DNA from 3 places in the Streptomyces sp. NPDC049837 genome. Region 3 is predicted to be linked to each of the others. Evidence: predicted binding sites of a transcription regulator. Region 3 holds the regulator's gene; each other region holds the start of a gene.
What was found. Region 3 encodes HrcA, which represses chaperone genes, less so after heat shock. Its sites were predicted from a motif close to TTNGCACTCNGNNNNNCNGAGTGCNAA; they were not measured.
Positions count from the first base shown of each region.

Region 1: a site for HrcA is predicted at 4,190-4,216, ahead of groES (co-chaperone GroES). Genes of this name have one in related genera too.
Region 2: a site for HrcA is predicted at 1,277-1,303, ahead of groL (chaperonin GroEL). Genes of this name have one in related genera too.

Region 1 covers NZ_JBFAMP010000009.1:224,064-230,659, reverse strand. Annotated here, with positions in the region: gene AB0J57_RS24795 (carbohydrate ABC transporter permease) at 1-843, shown strand, start outside; gene AB0J57_RS24790 (hydroxyacid dehydrogenase) at 885-1,913, shown strand; gene groL (chaperonin GroEL) at 1,991-3,619, opposite strand; gene groES (co-chaperone GroES) at 3,735-4,043, opposite strand; gene AB0J57_RS24775 (polysaccharide deacetylase family protein) at 4,272-5,231, opposite strand; gene AB0J57_RS24770 (class I SAM-dependent methyltransferase) at 5,314-6,498, shown strand.
Region 2 covers NZ_JBFAMP010000005.1:469,579-476,174, forward strand. Annotated here, with positions in the region: gene groL (chaperonin GroEL) at 1-1,151, opposite strand, end outside; gene AB0J57_RS17065 (cold-shock protein) at 1,482-1,688, opposite strand; gene AB0J57_RS17070 (ubiquitin-like small modifier protein 1) at 2,099-2,377, opposite strand; gene thrC (threonine synthase) at 2,402-3,685, opposite strand; SAM riboswitch class I at 3,703-3,847, opposite strand; gene AB0J57_RS17080 (glucosyl-3-phosphoglycerate synthase) at 3,963-4,907, shown strand; gene AB0J57_RS17085 (trehalose-6-phosphate synthase) at 4,953-6,395, shown strand.
Region 3 covers NZ_JBFAMP010000006.1:448,759-455,354, forward strand. Annotated here, with positions in the region: gene AB0J57_RS19855 (hypothetical protein) at 34-381, shown strand; gene AB0J57_RS19860 (16S rRNA (uracil(1498)-N(3))-methyltransferase) at 396-1,133, opposite strand; gene AB0J57_RS19865 (nitronate monooxygenase) at 1,130-2,206, opposite strand; gene dnaJ (molecular chaperone DnaJ) at 2,285-3,424, opposite strand; gene hrcA (heat-inducible transcriptional repressor HrcA) at 3,425-4,441, opposite strand; gene AB0J57_RS19880 (MBL fold metallo-hydrolase) at 4,608-5,330, shown strand; gene AB0J57_RS19885 (DUF3097 domain-containing protein) at 5,341-6,141, shown strand; gene hemW (radical SAM family heme chaperone HemW) at 6,158-6,596, opposite strand, start outside.

The sequences.
Region 1 (6,596 bases), on a different contig from region 3:
CGGCCGCCGAGCCGATGGCTGTCCCGGGCCGCCGTCAACGGGGCCCTGCTCCTGTCCGCCGCCTACATGCTCTTCCCCCTCGTCTGGCTGGTCACCGCCGCCACCAAGGACGCGGGCGGGCTGCTGGCCGGGAACGCCTTCTCCTTCGAGGGCTTCGACCTCGCGGGCAACCTCACCCGGCTCGCCGAGTACGGCGACGGGGTGTACTTCCGCTGGTACCTCAACAGCCTGCTGTACGCGGGCGGCGGGGCGCTGGCCTGCTCGCTGATCTGCGTCGCCGCGGGCTACGCCTTCGACAAGTACGACTTCCGGGGCAAGGAGAAGCTCTTCGGCGTCGTCCTGATGGGCGTGCTGGTCCCCACCACCGCGCTCGCCCTGCCCATGTACCTGCTCGCCAGCAAGACCGGCGTCGTCAACACCTACTGGGCCGTGCTCATCCCCGTCCTGGTCAACCCGTTCGGCGTCTACCTCGCCCGGGTCTTCAGCGCCGGCTACATCCCCGACGAGGCCCTGGAGGCCGCCCGTATCGACGGGGCGGGCGAACTGCGCGCCTTCTGGTCGATCGGGCTGCGCATGATCATGCCCGGCTTCGTGACCGTCTTCCTCTTCCAGTTCACCGCCATCTGGAACAACTTCTTCCTCCCCCTGGTGATGCTCTCGGACCAGCGGCTCTTCCCCCTGAGCCTCGGCCTGTACGCATGGAACAGCAACGCCCACGCCGAACCGGACTTCTACCCCCTCGTCGTCACCGGCTCCCTGCTCGCCGTCGTCCCCCTCGTCGTCGCCTTCGTCTCGCTCCAGCGCCACTGGAAGGCCGGTCTGACCGCCGGCAGCGTCAAGTGAGGCCGCCGCCCGTGCCGCCGTTGAGGAGCTCACGTTCCACCATGCACCACACCACTGACAATCGGCCCGCCGTCCTCCTGGCGATGGCCCCGGGCATCGCCGGCCGCCTGCTCACCGACGCCCACCGCGCCCGCCTCACCGCCCTCGCGCGTACCGACCCGCACCTGGTCGCCCACGACCTGGCCGCGCCCCCGCCCCCCGTCGCTGCCGCGCTCGCGGAGGCCGAGGTGCTGTTCACCTGCTGGGGCGCCACGCCGCTCACCGCAGCCGTCCTGGACCGGGCCCCACGCCTGCGCGCCGTCGTCCACGCCGCCGGATCGGTCAAGCACCACGTCACCGACGCCTGCTGGGAGCGCGGCATCACGGTGGCCTCGGCCGCCGCGGCCAACGCCCTGCCCGTCGCGGAGTACACGCTCGCCACCATCCTGCTGGCCGGCAAACGCGTCCTGCGCGCCGCACAGCGGTACGCCGAGCTGCGCGCCGACCACGACTGGCTGACCGAGCTGGCCGACAGCGGCAACCACCGCCGCACGGTCGGCATCGTGGGCGCCTCCCGCATCGGGCGCCGCGTGATGGAGCTGCTGCGCCCCTTCGACGTACAGGTCCTGCTGTACGACCCGTACGTCACCCCCGACGAGGCCGCGGGGCTCGGCGCCGTCCCGGCCACGCTCGACGAACTGTGCGCCCGCGCCGACATCGTCTCCGTGCACGCCCCCCAACTGCCGTCCACGCACCACATGATCGGCGCCCCGCAGCTCGCCCTCATGCCGGACGGCGCGACGCTCATCAACACCTCGCGCGGCTCGCTCATCGACGAGACGGCCCTGCTCGCGCACCTCACCTCGGGCCGCCTCAACGCCGTACTCGACGTCACCGACCCCGAACTCCCGCCCCCCGACTCCCCGCTCTACACCCTCCCCAACGTCCTGCTCACCCCGCACATCGCGGGCTCGCTCGGCAACGAGCTGCACCGGATGGCGGACCATGCGCTGGACGAGCTGGAGCGGTACGGGAGGGGCGCGCCGTTCGCGGATCCGGTGCGGCCGTGGGAGCTGAACCGTTCCGCGTAGCACGGGAAACACCGAGGCCCGGTGCCCCCGCGACGGGGGCACCGGGCCTCGAAACGCTCAGCAGGCGTCAGAAGACGTCAGTGGGCGTGGCCGTGACCGTGGCCGTGGCCCGCGTCCGCCGGCTCCTCTTCCTTCTTCTCGACGACCAGGGTCTCGGTCGTGAGCAGCAGGGAGGCGATGGAGGCGGCGTTCTCCAGGGCAGAGCGGGTGACCTTGACCGGGTCGATGACGCCGGCCTTGACCAGGTCGCCGTACTCGCCGGTGGCGGCGTTGAAGCCCTGGCCCTTGTCGAGCTCCGCGACCTTGGAGGTGATGACGTAGCCCTCCAGGCCGGCGTTCTCGGCGATCCAGCGCAGCGGCTCGACGGCGGCGCGGCGGACGACCGCGACACCGGTGGCCTCGTCGCCCTCCTTGCCGAGGTTGCCGTCCAGCACCTTGACGGCGTGGACGAGCGCGGAGCCACCACCGGAGACGATGCCCTCCTCGACCGCGGCGCGGGTCGCGGAGATGGCGTCCTCCAGGCGGTGCTTCTTCTCCTTCAGCTCCACCTCGGTGGCGGCGCCGACCTTGATCACGCACACGCCGCCGGCCAGCTTCGCGAGGCGCTCCTGGAGCTTCTCGCGGTCCCAGTCGGAGTCCGTGGTCTCGATCTCGGCCTTGATCTGCGCGACGCGGCCGGTCACGTCCTCGGACTTGCCACCGCCGTCGACGATCGTGGTGTCGTCCTTGGTGACGGTGACGCGGCGGGCGGTGCCCAGCACGTCCAGACCGGCCTGGTCGAGCTTGAGGCCGACCTCCTCGGCGATGACGGTGGCGCCGGTGAGGGCGGCCATGTCGCCGAGCATCGCCTTGCGGCGGTCGCCGAAGCCGGGGGCCTTGACCGCGACGGCGTTGAACGTGCCGCGGATCTTGTTGACGACCAGGGTCGACAGGGCCTCGCCCTCGACGTCCTCGGCGATGATCAGGAGCGGCTTGGAGGAGCCGGCCTGGATGACCTTCTCCAGCAGCGGGAGCAGGTCGGTGATCGCGGAGATCTTGCCCTGGTGGATCAGGATGTACGGGTCGTCGAGGACGGCCTCCATACGCTCCTGGTCGGTGACCATGTACGGGGACAGGTAGCCCTTGTCGAAGGCCATGCCCTCGGTGAAGTCCAGCTCCAGGCCGAAGGTGTTGGACTCCTCGACGGTGATGACACCGTCCTTGCCGACCTTGTCCATGGCCTCGGCGATGAGCTCGCCGACCTGCTGGTCCTGGGCGGAGAGCGCGGCGACGGCGGCGATGTCGGCCTTGTCGTCGATCGGGCGGGCCGAGGCGAGCAGCTCGTCGGAGACGGCCTTGACCGCGGCGTCGATGCCCTTCTTGAGGGCGGCCGGGGAGGCGCCCGCGGCGACGTTGCGCAGACCCTCGCGGACCAGGGCCTGGGCCAGGACCGTGGCGGTGGTGGTGCCGTCACCCGCGATGTCGTTGGTCTTGGTCGCCACCTCCTTCACGAGCTGGGCGCCGAGGTTCTCGTACGGGTCCTCGACCTCGACCTCGCGGGCGATGGTGACACCGTCGTTGGTGATGGTCGGCGCGCCGAACTTCTTGTCGATGACGACGTTGCGGCCCTTGGGGCCGATCGTCACCTTGACCGTGTCGGCAAGCTTGTTGACGCCGCGCTCAAGGGCGCGACGGGCGTCCTCGTCGAACTTCAGGATCTTCGCCATGGGAGCGATTCAGCCCTCTCGGAAACTCGGGTTAACGAACCGCGCCCCTCGCCGCCCGGCAATGTGTCATCAGCGGGGGCCAGGGGCGCAGCTCAAAAGCAATCTCTGCGGTGACTTACTTCTCGACGATCGCGAGCACGTCGCGAGCCGAGAGGACGAGGTACTCCTCGCCGCTGTACTTCACCTCGGTGCCGCCGTACTTGCTGTACAGCACGATGTCGCCGGTCTTGACGTCGAGCGGCAGACGCTCGCCGTTCTCGAAGCGGCCCGGGCCAACGGCCAGGACGACGCCCTCCTGGGGCTTCTCCTTGGCGGTGTCCGGGATGACCAGGCCAGAGGCGGTGGTCTGCTCGGCGTCGAGCGGCTGGACCACGATGCGGTCCTCGAGCGGCTTGATGGCAACCTTGGAGCTGGTGGTCGTCACGATCCGACCTCCCCCTTCGGAGATCTCACGGGGTTAACTGTCTGAGGTGGCGACCAGGTGGATCCGTCGTCGCGGGTGCCGGACCTGCCCGTCGCTGTGTTGGCACTCTCCAGTGGGGAGTGCCAGAGCCGAGACTATGACCGCGATTAGCACTCGGTCAAGCGGAGTGCCAATTCATCGCCCGGCCGTGGCGCCGGCCCGGCTTCCGGGAGGCAGTCGGGGGCGGGGTCAGACGTAGTCCTCCAGCCTGGCCACCGCGTACCCCTTGGCCGTGACGACGTCCATCACCTGCCGGATCATGTCCGGCATGGTGCCGTTCCAGTCCTCCCGGCCCCGGAAGTGCGTGAGGATGATGTCGCCGGGATGCAGGTCCCGGTCCCATTCGCGCCACTCCATGTGGTCGGGGAAGGCTTCGGCCGCCCACAGGGGTACGGCCCTGACGCCGCACGACTGGGCGGCCCGCAGCGTGTCGGCGTTGTAGTTGCCGTAGGGCGGGCGGAAGAGGGTGGGGCGTTTGCCGTACCGCTTCTCGATGTTGGCCTGCTGGCCGCAGATCTCGTGCTTCTGCTCCGCGTACGAAAGGGCGGGCATGTAGCGGTGGTTGAGGGTGTGGTTGTGCAGGGCCACGCCCAGGTCCTGCATCCGCTTGAAGTAGCCGTAGTCCTCCTTGACCAGGTAGTCGCTGAGGAAGGCGCTGTAGGGGATGCCCAGTTCGGCCATCATGCGCAGCAGGCGCGGGTCCTTCTCCGCGCCGTCGTCGATCGTGAGGAACACGACCCGTTCCGTGGTCGGGACGGTGGTGAAGACCGGTGGCAGGGTCGGGTCACCGACTCCGAAGCCCTGGCGGAAGGTGATGTGCGGCTTGTCGCCGGGCGCCGGGGGCGGGGGCGCGGCCAGGGGGGTGGCCTTGAGGCCCCACCTCTTGGCGGCGAGGGCACGGGCGGCCTGGGCGCGCCGGGCCTTCTCCACGTACGCATTGAGGGCGTCGGACGCGGCGGGGGGCCGCTGGGGCTGCTGCCCGGCGGCGGGCTCGGCCTGGCCTCCGGCACCGGCGCCCGCACCGGCCGCCGGCCCGCCGTCGCCGGTTTCCCCCGCACAGGCGGAGCCGAGCGCCGCGACCAGCAGCGCGCCCAGCAGGATCCGAGCCCGCTTGCTTACCCTTTGACCTTTTTGTCGTACTAGCTGCATGGCGCCGCATCCTGTCAGCGCACCGCCTCCACCACCGGCCGACACCGCCGCCTGACGCGCACCATCCCCCGCCTGGCCCACAATGGGCCGGGTGACCGATCTCGCCGCCTTCTCCGCGCTCCTCACCGACGAGGGCCAGACCCTGCTCGCCGCCCTGCGCGACTACACCCCCGCCCAGGAGCTGGCCGTCGCCTCCAGGCTGCGCCGCGAGCACCCGGCCGACCTCGTCACGGCGGCGATCGGGCAGGCGCGGCTGCGGCAGCGGGCGGTGGCGAAGTTCGGCGAGCAGGACGCGCACCGCATGTACTTCACGCCCGGCGGCGTCGAGCAGTCCACCCGCAAGCCCGTCGCGGAGTACCGGGCGGCCCGTTTCAAGGAACTCGGCGTGCGCGGCGTCGCCGACCTGTGCAGCGGGATCGGCGGCGACGCCATCGCGCTCGCCCGCGCCGGCATCCGCGTCCTGGCCGTCGACCGCGACCCGCTGACGGCCGAGGCCGCCCGCGCCAACGCCGCCGCCCTGGGCCTGGCCGGCCTGATCGAGGTGCGCTGCGCGGACGTCACGGAGGTCGACACCTCCCCGTACGACGCGGTCTTCGTCGACCCGGCGCGGCGCGGTGGCCGGAGCGGTGGCCGGATCTTCGACCCGGAGGCGTACTCCCCGCCCCTGTCCTGGGCCATCGACGCGGCGCGCAAGGCCCCGCACGCCGCGCTGAAGATCGCCCCGGGCATCCCGCACGAGACCGTCCCGCCGGAGGCGGAGGCCGAGTGGGTCTCCGACGGCGGCGACGTGAAGGAGGCGGTGCTGTGGTTCGGCACCCGCCCCGGCGCGGTCACCGCGACCCTCCTGCCCGGCCCGCACAGCCTCACCGGCCGGGGCCTGCCCGACCCGCCGGTCCGCCCCGTCGGCCGCTTCCTGTACGAGCCCGACGGCGCCGTGATCCGCGCGCACCTGGTCGCGGAGGTCGCGGACGACCTCGGCGGCGGCCTGGTCGACGAGACGATCGCGTACATCACGGCGGACGACCTGCGCCCCACCGCGTACGCCACCGCGTACGAGATCACCGACGAGCTGCCCTTCAACCTCAAGAAGCTGAAGGCCCTGCTGCGCGACCGCGAGGTCGGCACCCTGACGGTGAAGAAGCGCGGCTCGGCGGTCGAACCGGAGGAACTGCGCCGCAAGGTGAAACCGAAGGGCCCGAACGCGGCCACGGTCTTCCTGACCCGCGTGGCGGGGGCACCGACGATGCTGATCGGGCAGCCGGTCTAGGTCGTGTCGGGTGGATCATGTTTGGGCCGCGTGCCCCGGCACGCGCATCTGCGGCGTGCGCACCCGGTTCCGATGTCACCATGATCCGCCGGACACTC
Region 2 (6,596 bases), on a different contig from region 3:
TCGGTGGCGGCACCGGCCTTGATGACGGCCACGCCGCCGGCCAGCTTCGCCAGGCGCTCCTGGAGCTTCTCGCGGTCGTAGTCCGAGTCGGAGTTCTCGATCTCGGCGCGGATCTGGTTGACGCGACCCGCGACCTGCTCGCTGTCACCGGCACCGTCGACGATGGTGGTCTCGTCCTTGGTGATGACGACCTTGCGGGCGCGGCCCAGCAGGTCCAGGCCGGCGTTCTCCAGCTTGAGGCCGACCTCCTCGGAGATGACCTGGCCACCGGTGAGGATGGCGATGTCGTTCAGCATGGCCTTGCGGCGGTCGCCGAAGCCCGGGGCCTTGACGGCGACGGACTTGAACGTGCCACGGATCTTGTTGACGACCAGGGTCGACAGGGCCTCGCCCTCGACGTCCTCGGCGATGATCAGCAGCGGCTTGCCGGACTGCATGACCTTCTCCAGCAGCGGGAGCAGGTCCTTCACCGCGGAGATCTTGGAGTTGACGATCAGGATGTACGGGTCGTCGAGCGACGCCTCCATACGCTCCATGTCGGTGGCGAAGTACGCCGAGATGTAGCCCTTGTCGAAGCGCATACCCTCGGTGAGCTCCAGCTCCAGACCGAAGGTCTGGGACTCCTCGACGGTGATGACGCCTTCCTTGCCGACCTTGTCCATGGCCTCGGCGATGAGCTCGCCGATCTGGGTGTCGGCGGCGGAGATGGAGGCCGTGGAAGCGATCTGCTCCTTGGTCTCGACATCCTTCGCCTGCTCCAGCAGCGCGCCGGAGACGGCCTCGACGGCGGTCTCGATGCCGCGCTTCAGGGCCATCGGGTTGGCACCGGCGGCGACGTTGCGCAGACCCTCGCGGACGAGCGCCTGGGCGAGAACGGTCGCGGTGGTCGTACCATCACCGGCGACGTCGTCCGTCTTCTTGGCGACTTCCTTGACCAGCTCGGCGCCGATCTTCTCGTACGGGTCCTCGAGCTCGATCTCCTTGGCGATGGAGACACCATCGTTGGTGATCGTGGGGGCGCCCCACTTCTTCTCGAGGACGACGTTGCGACCCTTGGGGCCCAGGGTCACCTTGACGGCGTCGGCGAGCTGGTTCATGCCGCGCTCGAGGCCGCGCCGTGCCTCCTCGTCGAACGCGATGATCTTGGCCATGTGAAGTGGTCCTCCCGGACTGGGGTGGATGCTCCGGACCGCGCTGGCGCCCGCGACGGACGGCCTGCATGCCCCTGTGGTTCCTTGCCCCACCGGCCTGCGGACCTCACCGACCCGGTCCTTCGTTGTCACTCTCACCTTCAGAGTGCTAACGCCAATGATTAGCACTCGACCCCTACGAGTGCAAGCGCCTCTCGCATACGAGACAGGGGTCCGCCAGGGGCAGGACAGGGGTCCGGACACGCGCGAGGGGCCCGCGTCCCCTGGAACGCGGGCCCCTCGGCACTTGCGATGTCGACAGTCGATGGTCGGTCGATCGCGACGCGGCTCTCAGCCGGCGGCGAGCTTGACCATGTCCGCCTGCGGACCCTTCTGGCCCTGCGAGATCTCGAACTCGACTCGCTGACCTTCTTCAAGGGTGCGGTAGCCGTCCATCTGGATCGCGCTGTAGTGGACGAAAACATCCGCACCACCGTCGACCGCGATGAAGCCGTACCCCTTCTCCGCGTTGAACCACTTGACGGTGCCCTGAGCCATGCCTAACTCCCCTATTACTGGCCCTTGCACAGGACCGCACTTCGCGGACCCGGGTCAGACCTCACCCGCTGACAGGTGCGGGCGTGCGCCGGAACGCGTCGACCGCCGCTGAATGTATCTGCCCAACTGCCGTCTGCAACAGGTCAATCGGACGAGAATTCCGAGCATGGGTGAACGGAAAAGATGGCCGAATTGGCCAGAATCCCGGGCAAGTCGGGCCCGGCAAAGTGCGCAAATGGCGCAACTCTCAAGCTCACATTGACTGCATCTTGTCGCCGCCTCGCCCCATTCTCATATGCGGGCGGCACTGGCAGCGGCGGGGACTTCCCCAACTCTACCGCGCTCAACCATGCAGAATTGCCCCCTCCGCTTAGCTCGCGGAGGGGGCAATGGAGGTAACGCTGCGTACGTCAGCAGCCGCCTGCGACGGCCGGAATGATGGAGACACCCGCCCCGTCGGGCGTGGCGGTCTCCAGACCCTGCTCGAAGCGCACGTCATCATCGTTGACGTACACGTTCACGAACCGGCGGAGCTTGCCCTGGTCGTCCAGGACGCGGGCGGCGATGCCCGGGTGGTTCTTCTCCAGCGACTCGATGACCTCGGAGAGGGTCGCGCCCTCCGCCGTGACCTCGGCCTGGCCGTCCGTGTACGAACGGAGGATGGTGGGGATGCGGACGTTGACGCTCATGTTCGTGGTGCCTTTCAGGTCGGGTCAGGCCAGGCCGGCGTCGCGGAACGCGTCCAGGCTCGGGCGGATCGTCGCGGTCGGGCCCGTCGTCGGGGCCACCGCGTCGAGGGTCTTCAGGCCGTCGCCCGTGTTGAGCACGACCGTGGTCAGCGACGGGTCCAGCAGACCCGCCTCGATCAGCTTCTTCGTCACGCCCACGGTCACCCCGCCCGCCGTCTCGGCGAAGATGCCCTCGGTCCGGGCCAGCAGCTTGATCGCGTCCACGACCTGCTCGTCGTTGACGTCCTCCACCGCGCCGCCCGTCCGGCGCGCGATGTCCAGGACGTACGGGCCGTCGGCCGGGTTGCCGATCGCCAGCGACTTGGCGATGGTGTTCGGCTTCTGGGGCCGTACGACGTCGTGACCGGCCTTGAAGGCCGCCGACACCGGGGAGCAGCCCTCCGCCTGGGCGCCGAAGATCTTGTACGGCTTGTCCTCGACCAGGCCGAGCTTGATCAGCTCCTGGAGCCCCTTGTCGATCTTCGTGAGCTGCGAGCCGGATGCGATCGGGATGACGAGCTGGTCGGGCAGTCGCCACCCGAGCTGCTCGCAGATCTCGTACGCCAGCGTCTTCGAACCCTCGGCGTAGTACGGCCGCAGGTTGACGTTGACGAAGCCCCAGCCCTCGCCCAGCGGGTCGCCGATCAGCTCGGAGCAGAAGCGGTTCACGTCGTCGTAGGTGCCCTCGATGCCGACCAGGTCACCGCCGTAGACCGCCGCCATGACGACCTTGCCCTGCTCCAGGTCGTGCGGGATGAACACGCACGACCGGAAACCGGCCCGCGCGGCCGCGGCGCCGACGGCACCCGCCAGGTTGCCCGTCGAGGAGCAGGAGAGGGTGGTGAAACCGAAGGCGCGGGCGGCCTCCAGGGCCTGGGCGACGACACGGTCCTTGAAGGAGTGCGTCGGGTTGCCGGAGTCGTCCTTGACGAACAGTTTGCCCGGCTCGACGCCCAGCTCACGGCCCAGGTTGTCGGCCTGGACGAGCTTGGTCCAGCCCGGGTTCAGGTTCGGCTTGTCGGTCACGTCCGCCGGGACGGGGAGCAGTGGCGCGTACCGCCAGATGTTCGCGGGCCCGGCCTCGATGCGCTTGCGCAGCCCCTCGGGGTCGCCGACCGGCAGGTCGTACGCGATCTCCAGGGGCCCGAAACACAGCTCACAGGCGAAAATGGGACCGAGCTCGAAGCGCTCGCCGCATTCGCGACAGGAGAGGGCGGAAGCAGGCCCGAGGTCGACGTTCTTGGCGGTGGCGACAGTCTGTACAGCCATGGAGGCGAGGCCCTTTCTCCTCATCTTCCTCATGGCGCACTTCGCCATGAGACGGATTTGGCACCTTCCCTAGCCGGGGCCTCGCGCAAGATCTTGCGAGTGCCGGCTGGAGGGTTGCCGGGGCTTCAACGGGCCGTATCCCTCTGCCCCTCTGGATGAGCGGTATTCGATTGTCTGCACGGGGACCCGACATGCGACGGTCATCCGCGTTGTTCAAGACTGTAACCGAACCCCCGGACACTTGAGATGGTCGTCCGAAACGCGAGATGGAGATCACGTGCTGGAAGAGGTGGAGCGCTGGCTGGAGCGGCGGTCCTGGTCCGTGGCCGACCGACCGCTCGACCGGCTGCTCGCGGCCAAGCACAGTACGACCGTCAGTGTCGTCCTGCCGGCGCTGAACGAGGAGGCGACGGTCGGCGACATCGTCACCGTCATCCGCCGCGACCTCATGTCCCCCTCCGCGCCCCTCGTCGACGAACTCGTGGTGATCGACTCGGGCTCCACGGACCGCACCTCCGAGGTCGCCGCCGCCGCGGGCGCGCGCGTGGTGCACCGGGACGCGATACTCCCCCGCATACCCGCCCTCCCCGGCAAGGGCGAGGTGCTGTGGCGCTCCCTCCTCGCCACCAGCGGCGACATCGTCTGCTTCGTCGACGCCGACCTGCGTGACTTCTCGGCCGATTTCGTCACCGGCATCGTCGGCCCGCTTCTCACCGACCCGTCCGTCCACTTCGTCAAGGCCATGTACGACCGGCCCCTCGCGGGCGTCGCCGGCCACGGCGGGCGGGTGACCGAGCTGGTGGCGCGGCCGCTGCTGAACCTGCACTGGCCCCAGCTCGCCGGGTTCGTCCAGCCGCTGGGCGGCGAGTACGCGGCCCGCCGCTCGCTCCTGGAGCGGCTGCCCTTCCCCGTCGGCTACGGGGTCGAGCTGGGCCTCCTCGTGGACGCCCTGCACACCGTGGGCCTCGACGCCCTCGCCCAGGTGGACGTGGGCGTGCGCAAGCACCGGCACCAGGACGAGCGGGCGCTGGGCCGGATGGCGGCGGCGATCTACCGCACGGCCCAGCTCCGGCTGTCGCGCGGGCACCTGGTGCGGCCCCGGCTCACCCAGTTCGACCGGGGCGACGACGGCTTCGTGCCGCGCACGCACGAGGTCGACACCGAGGAGCGGCCGCCGATGATCGAGGTGGCCGAGTACGCACGGCGCCGCCGGGTGGCGTGAGTGCCGTACGTTTGAGCGTTTCCGCTACGGGCTAGGTTCGTCTCCATGGCAGCCCAGATTCTCGTCGCCTCCAACCGCGGTCCGGTCAGCTACGTCCCCCGCGAGGACGGCACGTTCGACACCCGGCGCGGCGGGGGCGGGCTGGTGTCGGGACTCTCCGCGATCGGTCCGGACGCGGGCGCGCTGTGGGTGTGCGCGGCGCTGAGCGACGGCGACCGGCAGGCGGTGCAGCGGGGCATCGCGGCCGAGCCGGGCGTGAAGATGCTCGACATCGACGCACGCGTGCACGCGGACGCGTACAACGGCATCGCGAACTCGGTGCTGTGGTTCGTGCACCACATGCTGTATCAGACGCCCCTGGAACCGGTCTTCGACGCCGAGTTCCGCCGCCAGTGGGTCGCCTACCGCCTCTACAACCGGGCGTTCGCCGAGGCCCTCGCCCAGGAGGCGGCCGACGGCGCCGCCGTCCTCGTCCAGGACTACCACCTGGCCCTCGTCCCCGGCATGCTCCGCGAGCTGCGCCCCGACCTGCGGATCGGGCACTTCTCGCACACGCCGTGGGCGCCGCCGGAGTACTTCTCGATGCTCCCCGACGACATCGCCGAGGAACTCCTCCTCGGCATGCTCGGCGCGGACCGCCTCGGCTTCCTGACCTGGCGCTGGCTCAAGGCGTTCCAGTCCTGCTGCGCGACGTCCCTCCGGGACATGGACGTCCAGGCCCTCTGGCCCAAGGACCTCCCCCCGAGCGTCGAACACATGACCCACGGCCGCCCCCGGCGCACCGAGCTGGGCGTGCACGGCCTCGGCGCGGACGGCGACTTCCTCCGTGACCGCTCACGCCGCCCCGACGTCGGCGACCGGATGGCTACCCTCCGCGACCAGATCGGCCCCGGCCGCAAGACGATCGTCCGCGTCGACCGCACGGAACTCTCCAAGAACATCGTGCGCGGCCTGCTCGCCTACCGGCACCTGCTCGCCGAGCGCCCGGAGTGGCGCGAACGGGTGGTCCACCTCGCCTTCGCCTACCCCTCCCGCCAGGACCTGGCGGTCTACCGCGAGTACACCGCCCAGGTGTCCGAGCTCGCGGACGAGATCAACGCGGAGTACGGCGTCGACGGCTGGACGCCCGTCATCCTCCACGTCGAGGACGACTTCGCCCGCTCCCTGGCGGCGTACCGCCTGGCGGACGTCGCGCTGGTCAACCCCATCCGCGACGGCATGAACCTCGTCGCCAAGGAGGTCCCCGTCGTCTCCGACACCGGCTGCGCCCTCGTCCTGTCCCGCGAGGCGGGCGCGTACGAGGAGCTGCGCGAGGACGCGATCACGGTGAACCCCTACGACGTGGTCGGCACGGCCGACGCCCTCCACGAGGCCCTCTCCATGCCCGCCGCCGACCGCGCGGACCGCACGAAGCGCCTCGCCGCCGCGGCGACGTCCCTCCCCCCGGCCCGCTGGTTCCTGGACCAGCTCACCGCGCTCCGTCCCTGACGGGGGCTCCGCCCCCGGACCCCCGGCGCGGCAGCTTCGCGCCGCGAAGAACCCCCGGCAGTCAGACGCACGACGGCCGGGGTGGGGCCGTGCAGGGTCGCCCCCGCAGAGGTTGGCGGCAAAGGTCGGGCTCCCAAGGACTCGTGACCCAAGGCCGCCGGCCTCGAGGAGGTGAGCCCGGAGGGGCCACGCCCCACACCC
Region 3 (6,596 bases):
CAATCGGCCCGGTGCCCCCCTACTGTGGGCGCGATGAGACGAGATCGCGTCCCGCGGCGGCTGGTCGTGGACGGCACGACCTGGCTGTGGTCGGTGGGGCATCAACACCCCCCGTGCCGCGAACTGCTGACGCTGCGCCGCGCCGACGCGCGCCACGCCCAACTGCGGCTGGTCTTCCGTGACATGCGGGGACGCGTGACCCAGGGCGGCTACTGGCCGTCGGGGTCGGTGGGCGACATCCACGGCCACGACCTCAACCTGCACGAGCCGGGCGTCGTTCGCCGCCTTCTCGGCGAGGCCGCGTCGTGCGGCCTGCTGCCGACCGCACACGGCATTCACGAGGCCGACGGCTGGCCCCTGTTCGACACGCTGGTCGCCTGAAACGACGGGGGTTTTCAGGACCAGCGGCCGGTGCGGCCCAGCAGCAGGGCCGTGGCGGCCGTTCCGGCGGTCGAAGTGCGCAGTACGCTGCGGCCGAGTCGGTACGGCTTCGCGCCGGCCTCGGCGAACGCCGCCAGCTCGTCGGGCGCCACGCCCCCTTCGGGGCCCACCACGAGCACGATGTCACCGGTGGCGGGCAGTTCGGCGGCCGCCAGCGGCTCGGCGCCCTCCTCGTGGAGGACGGCCGCGAAGTCGGCGGCGGCGAGCAGCTCGGCGACCCGCTTGGTCGACGCCGCGTCCGCGACGTCCGGGAAGCGGAGCCGGCGCGACTGCTTGCCCGCCTCCCGCGCGGTGGCCCGCCACTTGCCGAGCGCCTTCAGGCCACGGTCGCCCTTCCACTGCGTGATGCAGCGGGACGCCGCCCACGGCACGATCGCGTCGACGCCCGTCTCCGTCATGGTCTCCACCGCGAGCTCGCCCCGGTCGCCCTTGGGCAGGGCCTGGACGACGGTGATACGGGGGCTGGGCGCGGGCTCCGTACGTACCTCCGTCACCGCCACGTCGAGGCGGTCCTTGCCCTCGACGGCCGCGACCGTGCCGTACGCGCCGGTGCCGGCGCCGTCCGTCAGGACGATCTCCTCGCCGACCCGCAGCCGCCGTACCGACACGGCGTGCCGCCCCTCGGGCCCGTCGAGCGTGACGGCCCCGGGCGTGCCCGGCACGTGGTCGACCAGGAAGACGGGGGCGGTCATGACGCCACGCCCCGCAGCGCGAGGGCGGCCACCGCCGCGTCCAGCTCTGCGTTGAGGACCTCCACCAGGCGCCCGGCGGGCAGGTCGCGCGCCATCCGGTGGCCCTGCCCGGCCCACAGTGCCATGCCCTGCGGGTCGCCCGCCTTGGCGGCGGCCTTGCGCAGCCCGCTCGTCAGGTGGTGCACCTCGGGGTACGCGGCCGGGGCGTACGGGCCGTGCTCGTGCATGAACCGGTTGACCAGGCCCCGCGCGGGGCGCCCCGAGAACGCGCGCGTCAGCTCGGTGCGGACGAACAGCGGGTTGGTCATGGCCTGCTTGTGCAGGGCGTGCGCGCCCGACTCGGGGCACACCAGGAACGCCGTGCCGAGCTGCGCGGCCTCGGCGCCAGCCGCGAGGACGGCGGCGATCTGGTTGCCGCGCATCAGGCCGCCCGCGGCGACGACCGGCAGCGGTACCGCCTCCCGCACCAGCGGGATCAGCGACAGCAGCCCCGTGCCGGTCCCGCCGGCCTCCGGGTCGTCGCGGTGCGTGCCCTGGTGCCCGCCGGCCTCGACGCCCTGGACGCACAGGGCGTCGGCGCCCGCGTACTGCGCGGCCTGTGCCTCCTCGACCGACGTGACCGTCACGACGGTGACCGTCCCGGCCCGCCTGAACGCGGCCACCGTCTGGCGGCTCGGGCACCCGAAGGTGAACGACACCACCGGCACCGGGTCGTCCAGCAGGACGGCCAGCTTGGCCTCGTACCCGTCGTCCCGCCCGGCGTCGGGGTCGCCGAGGGGCGTGTCGTACCAGTTGGCCTCACCGGCGAGCTGGTGCCGGTACACGTCGACGGCGGCGGGGTCGGCCTGCCCGGGCTGCGGCATGAACAGGTTGACGCCGAAGGGCCGCGAGGTCAGGCCGCGCAACTGCTTGATCTCCTGGTACATGCCGTCGGCGGTCTTGTACCCGGCGGCGAGGAAACCCAGGCCGCCGGCGTCGGACACGGCCGCGACGAGCTGCGGACAGGAGGCGCCACCCGCCATGGGGGCCTGCACGATCGGGTACCGGCAGAGATCGGTCAGTGCGGAGGACATGCACGCATGGTGTCACGCCCCCGCGCCCGTACCGAACCCCGGGCCCGCGCGCCCGGCACCCGCCTCGTGCGGAACGGCCTAGCGGCCGTTGAACGCGTCCTTGAGGCGGGAGAACAGGCCCTGCTGCCCCGGCTGGAACTGACCCGTGGGCCGCTCCTCGCCCCTCAGCTTGGCCAGCTCCCGCAGCAGCCGCTCCTGCTCCGGGTCCAGCTTCGACGGCGTCTGGACCTCGACGTGCACGATGAGGTCACCGCGCCCGCCGCCCCGCAGGTGCGTGACACCGCGCCCGTGCAGCGGGATCGACTGGCCCGACTGCGTACCGGGCCGGATGTCGACCTCCTCCATGCCGTCGAGCGTCTCCAGCGGCACCTTCGTACCGAGCGCGCCCGCCGTCATCGGGATCGTCACCGTGCAGTGCAGGTCGTCGCCGCGCCGCTGGAAGACCGGGTGCGGCAGCTCGTGGATCTCGACGTACAGGTCGCCCGCCGGGCCACCGCCAGGGCCGACCTCGCCCTCGCCGGCGAGCTGGATGCGGGTGCCGTTGTCCACACCGGCCGGGATCTTGACCGTGAGCGTACGGCGGGAGCGGACCCGGCCGTCGCCCGCGCACTCCGGGCACGGGGTGGGGACCACGGTGCCGAAGCCCTGGCACTGGGGGCAGGGGCGGGACGTCATGACCTGGCCCAGGAAGGACCGGGTGACCTGGGAGACCTCGCCACGGCCGCGGCACATGTCGCACGTCTGGGCCGACGTACCGGGCGCCGCGCCCTCGCCGGAACACGTCGTACAGACGACGGCCGTGTCGACCTGGATGTCCTTGGTCGTGCCGAAGGCCGCCTCCTGGAGCTCGACCTCCAGACGGATCATGGCGTCCTGGCCGCGCCGGGTGCGCGACCGGGGGCCGCGCTGGGACGCCGTACCGAAGAAGGCGTCCATGATGTCGGAGAAGTTGCCGAAGCCACCCGCGCCGAAGCCACCCGCGCCCGCGCCGCCGCCGGAGGCGGACAGCGGGTCACCGCCGAGGTCGTAGACCTGCTTCTTCTGCGGGTCCGACAACACCTCGTAGGCGGCGTTGATCTCCTTGAACCGCTCCTGCGTCTTCGGATCGGGGTTGACGTCCGGGTGCAGCTCGCGGGCGAGCCTCCGGAACGCCTTCTTGATCTCGTCCTGGGACGCGTCGCGGCGCACGCCGAGTACGGCGTAATAGTCCGTGGCCACTTACGACTCCGCCAGGATCTGTCCGACGTAACGTGCCACTGCGCGTACCGCTCCCATCGTTCCGGGGTAGTCCATGCGGGTCGGTCCGACCACGCCGAGTTTGGCGACTGCCTCGTCGCCCGAACCGTAGCCGACCGCGACGACGGACGTGGAGTTGAGCCCCTCATGGGCGTTCTCGTGCCCGATACGTACGGTCATGGCCGAGTCCTTGGCCTCGCCGAGCAGCTTGAGGAGCACCACCTGCTCCTCCAGCGCCTCCAGCACCGGCCGGATCGTCAGCGGGAAGTCGTGCCCGAAGCGGGTGAGATTGGCGGTACCGCCGATCATCAGCCGCTCCTCGGTCTCTTCCACGAGCGTCTCCAGCAGCGTGGCCAGCACCGTGGAGACCGTGCCCCGGTCCTCCGCCTCGAAGGACTCGGGAAGGTCCTGCACCAACTGCGGTACGTCCGTGAAGCGGCGTCCCACGACGCGGCTGTTCAGCCGCGCCCGCAGATCCGCGACGGACGTCTCGCCGAACGGCGCGGGGCAGTCGACCATGCGCTGCTCCACGCGCCCGGTGTCGGTGATCAGGACGAGCATCAGCCGGGCGGGGGCCAGCGACAGCAGTTCCACGTGGCGCACGGTGGAGCGCGTCAGGGACGGGTACTGCACGACCGCGACCTGCCGGGTGAGCTGCGCGAGCAGCCGTACCGTGCGGCCGACGACGTCGTCGAGGTCGACGGCTCCGTCCAGGAAGTTCTGGATGGCACGCCGCTCCGGCGTCGACAGCGGCTTGACGCCGGCGAGCTTGTCGACGAAGAGGCGGTAGCCCTTGTCCGTGGGGATGCGGCCCGCGCTGGTGTGGGGCTGGGCGATGAAGCCCTCCTCCTCCAGCACCGCCATGTCGTTGCGCACGGTGGCGGGCGAGACGCCGAGGTTGTGGCGCTCCGTGAGGGCCTTCGACCCGACGGGCTCCTCGGTGCCGACGTAGTCCTGGACGATGGCGCGCAGCACCTCGAGTCTGCGTTCGCTGAGCATCGCGCGCACCTCCGTCTGGCTGTGGTTCCTTCTGCTTGGCTGGCACTCGCGATGCCCGAGTGCCAGTTGTCCCCGGCCAGTGTACGGCGCCGGGGTACGCCCCCGGCAAGGGCGGCGGGCCACGCTACCGCGAGACGGCGCTGGTGGTTGCCGATAGCGTCGCGGTATGGACGTCAGTTGGGAAGACTTCGGATGGGAGCGTCTCGCCGACGGGATCGGCCGCAGGAGGCTGCCGGTGTGGGACGCGACCACGGCGTTGGTGGTCGGCGAGGACCGGGCCCTGCTGTTCGACACGGGCGCCACGCTCCGTGAGGGCGCCGAGATCCGGGCACAGGCGCAGGCGCTGATGGGCGGCCGGAGAGTGACGCACATCGCACTGAGTCACCCCCATTTCGATCATGTGCTCGGCACGGCGGCGTTCGCGGGGGCGGAGGTCTTCGGGGCGGTCGGCGTCGACACCGTACTGACCAAGGACCGCGAGGGGCTGCGCCGCGACGCCGTACGGCACGGGGTCGCCGAGGCGGACGCCGTCGAGGCGACGGACGTGCTGGTGGCCCCGCACCACCTGGTGTGCGGCGAGTGGACGCTGGAGCTGGGCGGGCGGCAGGTGCTGCTGGCCAACGTGGGCCCGGGCCACAGCGGCCACGACCTGGCCGTGCTCGTACCGGGCTCCCAGGAGGTCGTCCTGTGCGGCGACCTGGTGGAGGAGTCGGGCGACCCGCAGGCCGGGCCGGACGCCATCCCGTCGCGCTGGCCGGCCGCCCTGGACCGGCTGCTGGACCTGGGCGGAGAGGACGCCGTGTACGTCCCGGGGCACGGTGCCGTCGTCGACGCCGCCTTCGTGCGCGCCCAACGCGATGAACTGGCCCGCCGGTTCGGGGTGTCGTAGCGTCTGCCGAATGCGCGCTTACGACCCTGACCTGACGCCGCCGTGGAAGAAGTCCGGGCCCGCTCCCGAGGTGCCCGCCGACCCCGATCTGGTGGTCGAGGAGGTGAGCACCGGGTTCTGCGGGGCGGTGATCCGCTGCGAGGCGGGCACGGTGACCCTGGAGGACCGGTTCGGCAAGCACCGGGTGTTCCCGCTGGCGCCGAGGGGCTTCCTCCTGGAGGGGCGCCCGGTCACCCTGGTCCGCCCTGTGGCGGCTCCTGCCCGCCCGTCCCGCACCGCCTCGGGCTCCATCGCCGTCCCGGGCGCACGCGCGCGTGTCGCCCGTGCGGGGCGCATCTATGTGGAGGGCCGCCACGACGCGGAACTGGTCGAGCGGGTGTGGGGCGACGACCTGCGCGTCGAGGGCGTGGTCGTCGAGTACCTGGAGGGCGTCGACGACCTCCCCGCCATCGTCCGGGACTTCGGCCCGGGCCCCGACGCCCGCCTCGGCGTCCTGGTGGACCACCTGGTCCCCGGCTCCAAGGAGTCCCGCATCGCGGCCTCCGTCACCGACGCCCACACCCTGGTCGTGGGCCACCCGTACATCGACATCTGGCAGGCCGTGAAGCCCTCCTCCCTGGGCATCCCCGCCTGGCCCTCCGTCCCCCACGGCCAGGACTGGAAAACGGGCGTCTGCCGCGCCCTGGGCTGGCCCACGAACACGGGCGCGGCCTGGCAGCACATCCTGTCGCGGGTCACCTCGTACAAGGACCTGGAGCCTGCGCTGCTGGGGAGGGTGGAGGAGCTGATCGACTTCGTGACGGCGCCGTAGACCGCTGCGCGGGCCCCTAGTCCACCAGGTCCCGCACCACCGCGTCCGCCAGCAGCCGCCCCCGCAGCGTCAGCACGGCCCGCCCCTGGGCGTAAGGACCGGGGTCCAGGAGCCCGTCACTTACCGCGCGCTCGGCGGCGGCCAGGCCCGCGGGCCTGAGCAACGACAGCTCGCAGCCCTCCCGCAGCCGCAGCTCCAGCAGCACCCGCTCCACCCGCCGGTCCTCCTCCGACAGGACCTCACGCCCCGCCCCCGGGGAGCGCCCCTCCGCGAGGGCGGCGGCGTACGCGCCCGGGTGCTTCACGTTCCACCACCGCACGCCCCCCACGTGGCTGTGCGCGCCGGGCCCCGCGCCCCACCAGTCGGCGCCGCGCCAGTACAGCTCGTTGTGCAGGCACCGCCCCGCGTCCGAGGTGGCCCAGTTGGACACCTCGTACCAGGAGAACCCGGCCCGG